3 regions of the Methylobacterium sp. HMF5984 genome follow, and region 3 is predicted to be linked to each of the others. Evidence: predicted binding sites of a transcription regulator. Region 3 holds the regulator's gene; each other region holds the start of a gene.

Region 1 (3,271 bases), 2.0 Mb from region 3:
GCCCAGGCCCAGCGCCAGCGCGACGCAGACCTTCACCCAGGTCGGGATGTAGCGCGTGCCGTCGTTGAGCAGGCCGGTATAGGCCTTCAGCGTGCCGGCCTCGGCCTCCGAGAAGCTGGCGCCGTTCTTCGGCAGCAGCCGGATCGCGTCGGCGGCGAGGTACATGTCGTTGCGCAGGTTCGAGGTCTGCGCCGCCGGCACCTGCTTGATCGCGCCGTAGTTCCGCACGTTGGCGGCGATGTCGGTGGAGAGGGCCGCGAGCGCGCCGTAGACCGCCGGCTGGTTCAGGTCCTTGGTCTTGAGCGCGTCCGAGACCTGCTTGCGGGCGGCCGCCGCGTCGGGCTGGGCCGTCGTCCCGGCGTGGCTCGCGAACACCGCGCTGGCGCTCTGCGAGGTCTGGATGAAGGCCGGCGTCGTGTCGTCGGCCATGGTGCGGTTCAGGGCGTAGGCGGTGGGCGCCGCGCCGATCAGGATCAGCATGATCAAGCCCATGCCCTTCTGGCCGTCGTTGCCGCCGTGGAAGAACGAGACCAGCGTGCAGGTCAGGATCAGCAGCGAACGGATCCAGAGCGGGGGCGGCGTGTCGCCCTCGGGCGCCTCGTAGAGGTCCTTGCGCCGCACGGTGAGCTTGAGCGCCAGCAGCAGGAGGGCCGCCGCGACGAAGCCGATGAGCGGGCTGAACAGCAGCGCCTTGAACACGCCGAGCGCCTGGGCCCAGTCGACGCCCGAGGTCGCGGAGCCTTCCGGCGCCATCAGCTGGTTGGCCAGCCCGACGCCGATCACCGAGCCGATCAGCGCGTGCGACGAGGAGTTCGGCAGGCCGAAGGCCCAGGTGCCGAGGTTCCAGACGATCGCGGCGATGAGCAGCGCGAAGATCATCGCGTAGCCGGCGCCCGACCCGACCTGCAGGATCAGCTCCACCGGCAGCAGCGTGACGATGGCGTAGGCCACCGCGCCCGAGGACAGCATCACGCCGAGGAAGTTGAAGGCGCCGGACCAGATCACCGCCACGAGCGGCGGCATCGAGTGGGTGTAGATCACGGTCGCCACCGCGTTGGCGGTGTCGTGGAAGCCGTTCACGAACTCAAAGGCCAGCGCGATCAGCAGGGCGAGGCCGAGGAGCACGAAGGCGCCGATCGCCAGCGGCGTCTGGCCGACCGCGTTCATGTCGGTGATCAGGCTGACGCCGGCGTAGACCAGGCCCGCCACCAGGATCAGCAGGAAGGCGACGATCCCGCCCGGATGCAGGCCACGATCGAGCGTCGGACCCGGGCGGCGCCTCGGTTCGGCGCCCGACAGGTGCGGTGTCAGGCGGGCAGAATCGGACATGACGGATCTCGACGGCGATCGGACTTCGAACGCCTTCGGATAGGTCGCGTGCGTGACGGTCCGGTGACGGCGCGCGAAAGGACAGTCGATCCGCGCCCGACGACACGGTCACGAGGCGGCGAATACCGATCGAGCGCTCAGTGCCTGCGCGGGCGCCGCGGCGCCGTGGCCGGGGTCTTGTCGCGATTCTCCGCGACGAGCTTGCGCCAGCGGTCCAGGCGGTCGGGGTCGAGGGTTCCGTCGGCGATGGCGGCCTGCACCGCGCAGCCCGGCTCGTGCGCGTGGGTGCAGTCGCGGAACCGGCAGTCGGGCGCGCGCTCGGTGATCTCGGCGAACAGCGTGTCGATCCCCTCCGCGGCGTCGCTGACGTGGAGCGTGCGCATCCCCGGCGTGTCGATCACCCAGCCGCCCCCCGCCATCGCGTGCAGCGAGCGGCCCGTCGTGGTGTGGCGCCCCTTGGCGTCGTGCTCCCGGATCGCGCCGGTCTCCTGCGGCGCGTCCTGGCCGGGCCCGGCCAGGGTGTTGACGAGCGTCGACTTGCCGACGCCGGACGAGCCGACCAGCGCGACGGTCTGCCCGGGCCCGCACCAGGGCGCCAGCGCCGCCGCGGCGTCCGGGCGGCGCGGGTTGACGCCGACCACCGACAGCCCGCGCTGGAGGGCGGCGGCCTGCCGGCGGTAGGCCTCGACGTCGTCGGTCAGGTCGGCCTTGGTCAGCAGGATCACCGGGTCGGTGCCGCCCTGGTTGGCCAGGGCGAGGTAGCGCTCCAGGCGGGCCGGGTTGAAGTCGGCGTTGCACGAGGTGACGACGAACAGGGTGTCGACGTTGGCGGCCGCGGCCTGCGGGACCTTGCCGCCCTCGGTGCGCCTCTGCAGCACGGTCCTCCGCGACAATCGGCGGTGCAGGGTCAGCGTCCGCGGATCGGCCAGGACCCAGTCGCCGACGGTGACGTCGCCGGTGCTGGCGTGGACCGGCAGGATCAGCTCGACGGGGCCGGCCGCCGACAGCGCCGTCAGCCGGGAGCGGTGGACCAGGGCGATCCGCATCGGCGCGAAGCCGGCATCGGCGGCCTCGCACTGGTCCTCGAAGAAGCCGGACCAGCCGAGGCTGGCCGCTTCTGCGGCGCGGAGGGCGTGGGGATCATCGGTCACGGCTTCAGCCCATGACACGGCGCCGGCCGGCTGACCAGTGAGCCGCGCGCGTGCGGAAGCGCCGCGGGATGCCGAAGGCGCAGGATCTGAATTCAATATTCTGCGCGTGGAAGAACGAGTTAATTTCAACGTCGCGACAAATAATGTTCGTTTGCAGGGCAGCCTTGGCTTGCCCTAACCTCCCCCCGAGCGGTCCCGTGCAGCCATGCCGTCGCGGTCCGTCAAGAATAGAGCCTGAGCCAACAGGTGCCGCAAGGCAGTGGCCGCAAGACCGGAACGGTCGTCGGCAGGGAGAGTCGCGTGAAGAAGAACAAGATCGTCAGCGCCGACGAGGCGATCGCCCTCATCCGCACCGACGACGTCGTCACGACGACGGGCTTCGTGCAGAGCTGCATCCCCGAGGCGCTGCACGCGGCCCTGGAGAAGCGCTTCGTCGAGACCGGCGCGCCCGGCAACCTCACCCTGATCATGACCGCCGGCGCCGGCGACAGCAAAGGCCTCGGCACCGGGCGCCTCCACCACGAGGGCCTGCTCGGGCGGGTGATCGCGGCGAACTTCGGGCGGATGCCCAAGGTGGCGCAGGCTGCGCAGGACAACCGCATCCGCGGCTACAACCTGCCGCAAGGGGTGATCTCGCAGCTCTACCGGGCCTGCGCCGCCGGCCAGCCCGGCCTGTTCTCGAAGGTCGGCCTCCACACCTACGTCGACCCGCGCCACGGCGGCGGCCGCGTGAACACCCTGACGACCGACGAGATCGTCAAGGTCGTGGAGGTCGAGGGCGAGGAGTGGCT
Region 2 (3,271 bases), 410 kb from region 3:
GCGCCGAGGTCGGCGAGGCGCCCGGCCTTGCGCCACGTCACCGCCAGCCCGATCGCGGCGACGAGGGCGAAGCTGACGATCTCGATGGTGTTGCCGGCCCGCGTCATTCCGGCGGCGGTGGCGCCGAGCACGAGGCGGCCGGTCCCGACGATCGCGATCGCCACCAGCGCCTGCAGGATCGCGGCGGCGAAGCTCAAGCCGAAGCCGCGGCGCAAGGCCCGCTCGCCGGCGAACAGGTAGCCGGCGATCACGGCCTTGCCGTGCCCGGGGCCGGCGGCGTGGAAGATGCCGTAGGCGAAGCCGAGCGTGACCAGCGGCATCCAGTCGCCGCCGCCCTTGATCGCGGCGAGCGCGGCCTGAAGGCTGCGCGAAAAGCTCGACTGGATCGCCAGGAGCCAGCCGCCGAGCCCGGTCGCCGACGGCGCGGCCTCGCGGAAGCCGATGCCGAAGGGCGAGCGCGGCGGCGGCGCGGAGAGGCCGGGCGCCGCGAGCCAGACCAGGCCGGCGAGGATCAGGGCCGCGACTGCGACGGCGGCGGCGACCAGCATCAGCCGCAGCGGCCGGCGGCTTGCGGGCTGGACGGCGAGCGTGGCGCCTACGGACATGCGACGAGGATCCGGTTCGCAAACTGCATCCCGTAGCCGGAAGCGGCCGTCAGCGCCTCGAAGAACGCCTCGCTCATCCCGGGGGCGCCGGCCTCCGCCGTCTTGGGCTCGGGGGTCTTCGGCCGCGTCACCGTCGCCGCGCAGCCGCTCGGTGCGCCGACGAGCGTCGCGGCATCCGGCGCCTCGGACAGGCCGAAGGACACGAAGTAGGTCGGGTCGTAGACCTCGAGCGCGAGCACGCCGCGCCCCTGCGCGGGCGGCGTCTTCAGCGGCAGGCGGAAGCTCAGGGTGAGCGTGTCGCCCTCCATCGCCATCCGCGGCTCGACCGGGTCGGCGAAGGCCTGCTCCTTGCCGCCGACCTTCAGCTTGGTGAAGTAGCCGAACTCGGCGAGATTCCCGGTGTTCTCGGCGGCGAGGGTCTGAAGCTCGTCCGGCGTCAGCTTGCCGTCCTTGTTCGCGTCGAGCCCCTGGGTGACGAAGGCGGTGTAGGCGGCGTCGAAGGTCCAGACGTGGCGCACCGCGACCACCTTGCCGCCCGCGTACCCAATCTCGGCCTTCGCGGTCACCCAGACGTGCGGGTGGGCCGCTGCGGGCGCGACGGCGGAGGCCAGCCATGCGGCGGCCAGTGCGGGACGAAGGATCGCGGCTGTCGGCTTCATGCGTTTGGGACGCTCGCGGCGCTGTGGTGAAGGATCCGTTAAGCGCGGGCCACCTTGTCCGCAGGCGCTGGGGCGAAAGCGAGGCGGAGCGCGACGCGGCCGATGCGCGGAGCGGTCGAGCGGGTGGCCCGAGGCATCGTCGTCATGGCCATGGCGGGCCGATCGTATTACCCGAGCGGACCGAAGGTCGGCCGCCGCCCCGGCAAGATCCCGCGCCGTTCGCCCACACCGTCATCCAACCGTCATGATGGCGTCGCAGGCAGGCGCCGACCCGTCAGGCCAGAGGCTTTCCATGGACTTTCACCGCCGCTTCACCGTGCTGATGTGCGCGCCGGCCTTCGATCCGGACGACCTCGAAGGCGTCCGCGTCGCGCAGATTGTCACCGCGGTCGAGGGGCGCGGCTTCGAGGTGATCCGGGCGCGCCGGGTCGAGGACGCGGCGATCGCCGTGCAGACCGACGCGGCGATCGGCTGCATGGTGGTCGACTGGGGCAAGCGCGGCCTCGACGGCAAGGCGGCCTCGCTGATCGACATGATGCGGCGGCGCGGCCTCGAGATGCCGATCGTCATCCTCGTGCGCCGCAAGCGGCTGGAGGACATCCCGGTCGAGCTGCTCGACTTCATCGACGGCTACATCTTCCTGGCGGAGGAGACGCCGGAATTCATCGCCCGCGGCCTCGTCTCCCGCGTGACCCAGTATGCCGAGACCCTGAAGACGCCGTTCTTCGGCGCGCTCGTCGACTACGCCGAGAAGGGCAACCAGCTCTGGACCTGCCCCGGCCACAACGGCGGCATCTTCTACAACCGCTCGCCGATCGGGCGGATCTTCGTCGAGCACCTCGGCGAGGCGATCTTCCGCGACGACCTCGACAACTCGGTCCTCGACCTCGGCGACCTCCTGACCCACGAGGGGCCGGCGCTGAAGGCGCAGAAGGAGGCGGCGCAGATCTTCGGGGCGGAGAAGACCTACTTCGTCCTCAACGGCACCTCGGCCTCGAACAAGGTGGTGCTCGGGTCTCTGGTCGCGGAGGGCGACCTCGTCCTGTTCGATCGCAACAACCACAAGGCCGCCCATCACGGCGCCCTGATGCTCGCCGGCGGCATCCCGATCTTCCTCGAGACCGACCGCAACGCCTACGGGCTGATCGGGCCGATCTACCACGAGGCCCTGGACGAGACCGCCATCCGCGAGAAGATCCGCCGCAACCCGCTGGTCGAGGACAAGGAAGCGTGGCGCCGCGAGCGTCCGTTCCGCGTCGCGGTGATCGAGCAGTGCACCTACGACGGCACGATCCTCGACGCGCAGGGCGTCGTCGAGCGGATCGGGCACCTGTGCGACTACATCCTGTTCGACGAGGCCTGGGCCGGCTTCATGAAGTTCCACCCGCTCTTCGTCGGCCGCTTCGCCATGGGCCTGAAGGGGCTCGACGAGACCTCGCCGGGCATCATCGCCACGCAATCGACCCACAAGCAGCTCGCGAGCTTCAGCCAAGCCTCGCAGATCCACACCAAGGACGGGCACATCCGCGGCCAGACCCGGCGCGTCGAGCACCGCCGCCTCAACGAGAGCTTCCTCGTCCACGCCTCGACCTCGCCGTTCTACCCGATCTTCGCCTCGCTCGACGTCGGGGCGCAGATGATGAAGGGCCGCTCGGGCATGATCCTGTGGGACGACACGATCCGTCTCGGGATCGAGTGGCGCAAGAAGGTCCGCGCCATCCGCCGCGAGTTCGAGGAGAAGGAGGGCGATCCGAACCGGCGCTGGTTCTTCGACGCCTTCGTGCCCGACGTGACCCCCGGCCCGGACGGCGTCAACGTGCCGTGGGAGAGCCTGACGACGGACGTGCTCGCCTCGGACCCGAAGCACTGGGAGCTGCGCCCCGGCGCGCGCTGGCACGGCTTCACCCATGTCGGGCCCGAAACCTCGCCCGGCTACGCGATGACCGACCCGAACAAGCTGACGGTGCTGACGCCGGGCTTCGACCGGGCGACCGGGGAATACGCCGC
Region 3 (3,271 bases):
GGGCTCGTTCTTCACCGGCGTGCTCGCGACGGTCGTGGCGACGCCGTGCACCGCCCCGTTCATGGGCTCGGCCATGGGCTTCGCGCTGACGCAGTCGACCGCTGCCGGCCTCGTCGTGTTCGCGAGCCTCGGCCTTGGCCTCGCCCTGCCCTTCCTGGCGCTAACCCTGTGGCCGCCGGCGCTGCGCGCCCTGCCCCGGCCCGGCGCCTGGATGGACGTGCTGAAGCAGGCCCTCGCCTTCCCGATCTACGCCACGGTCGCCTGGCTGGTCTGGGTGCTGGCGCAGCAGGTCGGGCCGCAGGGCCTGCTCGCGGCGCTGATCGGGCTGGTGCTGATGGGCTTCGCCGCCTGGGCGTGGGAGCTCGGCCGCGACGCGCGGCCGGTCCGGGCGCAGCTCGCCCGCGGCCTCGCGGTGCTCGCCGTCGCCGGCGTGGCGGGGCTCGCCCTCACCCTCGATCACGACCGCGTCGCACCGGGGGCTCAGGCCCGGGCCGAGGGGATCGAGCCGTTCACGCAGGCCCGCCTCGACGCGCTGCTGGCGAGCGGCCGGCCGGTCTTCGTCGACATGACGGCGGCGTGGTGCATCACCTGCCAGGTCAACGAGCGCACCTCGCTCGGGACGGCGGCGGTCGGCGCGGCGATGCGCGCGCGCGACGTCACGTATCTCAAGGGCGACTGGACCAACCAGAACCCGGAGATCACCCGCCTGCTCGAGCGCCACGGCCGGAGCGGCGTGCCGCTCTACCTGCTCTTCGCGGGTGCCGGAGAGCCGATGGTGCTGCCGCAGATCCTCACCGAGGGGACGATGCTGAGCGCGCTGGACGCCGTGAAGGCGACGGGCCGCAGCGCGGGGCTCGACGGCGGGGGGACGAAGGTCCCCTGAAGCTTGGTAAAAATATAATTTTCGTAGGACTGAAATCACTTCAGTGTGCGCGACGGCTTCCTCTCCCATGGGGGAAAGGGTTGGGGTGAGGGTCGTGACCGACCCGGATGACTCACGCCCCTCATCCTGTCCTTCTCCCATGGAAGAAGGGACCCACGGCAGGTCGCGGATCGTTGCGGTCGCTTGAGCCGTCCACCGAAAGCCGAACTCAATCCTCGCCCGAGAACGTCTCGTCGAAGGCGTACCCCGAGCCGCGGACGGTGCGGATCGGGTCGGTCTCGCCGGCGCGGTTCAGGGCCTTGCGCAGGCGGCCGACATGCACGTCGACGGTGCGCTCGTCGATGTAGACGTCGTGGCCCCATACGCCGTCGAGGAGCTGCTCGCGGGAATAGACCCGGCCGGGACTCTGCATCAGGAACTCGAGCAGCTTGAACTCGGTCGGACCGAGGTGGATCTCGCCGCCGGCCCGGCGCAGGCGATGGCTGTCGCGGTCGAGCTCGATGTCGCCGGCTTCCAGCAGGTTCGCGACGTGGCTGGGCTTGGCGCGCCGCAGCAGCGCGCGGACGCGCGCCAGCAGTTCCGGCACGGAGAACGGCTTGACGATGTAGTCGTCGGCCCCCGTCCCGAGGCCGCGGATGCGGTCGTTCTCCTCGCCGCGGGCGGTGAGCATGATGACCGGCAGGGACACCGTCTCGCGCCGCGCCCGCACCCGGCGGCACAGCTCGATTCCCGAGAGCCCCGGCAGCATCCAGTCCAGCAGGATCAGGTCGGGCACCTGCTCCTGCAGGCGCAGCTCGGCCTCGTCGCCGCGGGCGGCGGAATCAACCTCGAAGCCCTCGGCTTCGAGGTTGTAGCGCAGGAGGGTGGTCAGCGCCTCCTCGTCCTCGACGATCAGGATCCGCGTACGCATGCAGGGCACTCCCGGGCGGACCGCCCGACCTTCTCATCCATCGCCACGGACCTCCCGACCCCCGCTCACGCGAGGCCCACCCTCCCCCGCAGGGGAGGAGGGAAGAGACGGCAGCCCTCAGGCGCCCGGTGCCACCGTCGCGTAGTTCGAGGCGTCGTTCTTCGGGCGGTCGCCCGCGAGGTTCTCGCCGGTGGACAGGTAGTGGATCGTCTCGGCGATGTTGGTGGTGTGGTCGCCGATGCGCTCGACGTTCTTGGCGCAGAACAGAAGATGCGTGCAGAACGAGATGTTGCGCGGGTCTTCCATCATGTAGGTCAGCAGTTCGCGGAACAGCGAGTTGTAGAGCGCGTCGATCTCGCCGTCCCGCTCCCACACGTTGTGGGCCGCGTTGACGTCGCGGCTGGCATAGGCGTCGAGCACGTCCTTGAGCTGCTCCTGGACGAGGTCGCTCATGTGCTGCACGCCGAGCACGATCTTCTGGGCCTGGGCCTGGTCGCTGATCGCGACGACGCGCTTGGCGATGTTCTTGGCGAGGTCGCCGATGCGCTCGAGGTCGCCCGAGACGCGGATCGCCGAGATCGTCTCGCGCAGGTCGATCGCCATCGGCTGGCGCCGGGCGATGAGCAGCACCGCGCGCTCCTCGATCTCGCGCTGCAGCGTGTCGAGGCGCTTGTCGGCGACGATCACCGCCTGGGCGAGCTGGGTGTCGCGGCGGACGAGCGCGTCGGTCGCCTCGGTCATCATCTTCTCGGCGACGCCGCCCATCTCGGAGATCGAGCGGCGCAGGTCTTCGAGGTCGGTGTCGTAGGACGTGACGATGTGGCCGGGCATGGGCGTGGGTCCTCGAACGATCCGGGTGCGGCTCAGCCGAAGCGGCCGGTGATGTAGTCCTGGGTCTGGCGCACCGTCGGGTTCATGAAGATGCGGTTGGTCGGGCCGACCTCGATGACCTCGCCGAGATACATGAAGGCGGTGAACTGCGAGATGCGGGCCGCCTGCTGCATGTTGTGCGTCACGATGACGATCGTGAACTCGCTGCGCAGCTGCTCGATCAGCTCCTCGATGCGGCCCGTCGAGATCGGGTCGAGGGCCGAGGTCGGCTCGTCGAACAGGATCACCTCCGGGCTCTGGGCCACCGTGCGGGCGATGCACAGGCGCTGCTGCTGGCCGCCGGAGAGGCCCATGCCGGACTGCTTGAGCTTGTCCTTCACCTCGTCCCACAGCGCGGACTTGCGCAGGGCCGATTCAACGCGGCCGTCGAGCTCGGACTTCGGCAGCTTCTCGTAGAGCCGCAGGCCGAAGGCGACATTGTCGTAGATCGACATCGGGAACGGCGTCGGCTTCTGGAACACCATGCCGATGCGCGAGCGCAGCTCGTTCAGGTCCACGCCGGAATCAAGGATGTTCTGGCCGTCGAGCAGCACCTGCCCCTCGGCGCGCTGCTCCGGGTACAGGCTGTAGATCCGGTTGAAGGTGCG

The links. The regulator PhoB, encoded in region 3, activates phosphate uptake and scavenging genes when phosphate is short. The targets are predictions, from matches to a motif close to TGTCATNNANCTGTCAT.
Region 1: a site for PhoB is predicted at 1,382-1,398, ahead of ACFZ8E_RS12345 (inorganic phosphate transporter). Genes of this name have one in related genera too.
Region 2: a site for PhoB is predicted at 1,494-1,510, ahead of ACFZ8E_RS20155 (Orn/Lys/Arg decarboxylase N-terminal domain-containing protein). Genes of this name have one in related genera too.

Annotation. Positions count from the first base shown of each region.
Region 1 is NZ_JBJFLN010000001.1:2,549,929-2,553,199, reverse strand. Features, by position in the region: gene ACFZ8E_RS12345 (inorganic phosphate transporter) at 1-1,329, opposite strand, end outside; gene rsgA (ribosome small subunit-dependent GTPase A) at 1,467-2,498, opposite strand; gene ACFZ8E_RS12335 (malonate decarboxylase subunit alpha) at 2,781-3,271, shown strand, end outside.
Region 2 is NZ_JBJFLN010000001.1:4,145,501-4,148,771, forward strand. Features, by position in the region: gene ACFZ8E_RS20145 (nickel/cobalt transporter) at 1-605, opposite strand, end outside; gene ACFZ8E_RS20150 (DUF1007 family protein) at 596-1,264, opposite strand; gene ACFZ8E_RS20155 (Orn/Lys/Arg decarboxylase N-terminal domain-containing protein) at 1,557-3,271, shown strand, end outside.
Region 3 is NZ_JBJFLN010000001.1:4,558,046-4,561,316, forward strand. Features, by position in the region: gene ACFZ8E_RS22060 (protein-disulfide reductase DsbD family protein) at 1-883, shown strand, start outside; gene phoB (phosphate regulon transcriptional regulator PhoB) at 1,092-1,793, opposite strand; gene phoU (phosphate signaling complex protein PhoU) at 1,911-2,624, opposite strand; gene pstB (phosphate ABC transporter ATP-binding protein PstB) at 2,657-3,271, opposite strand, start outside.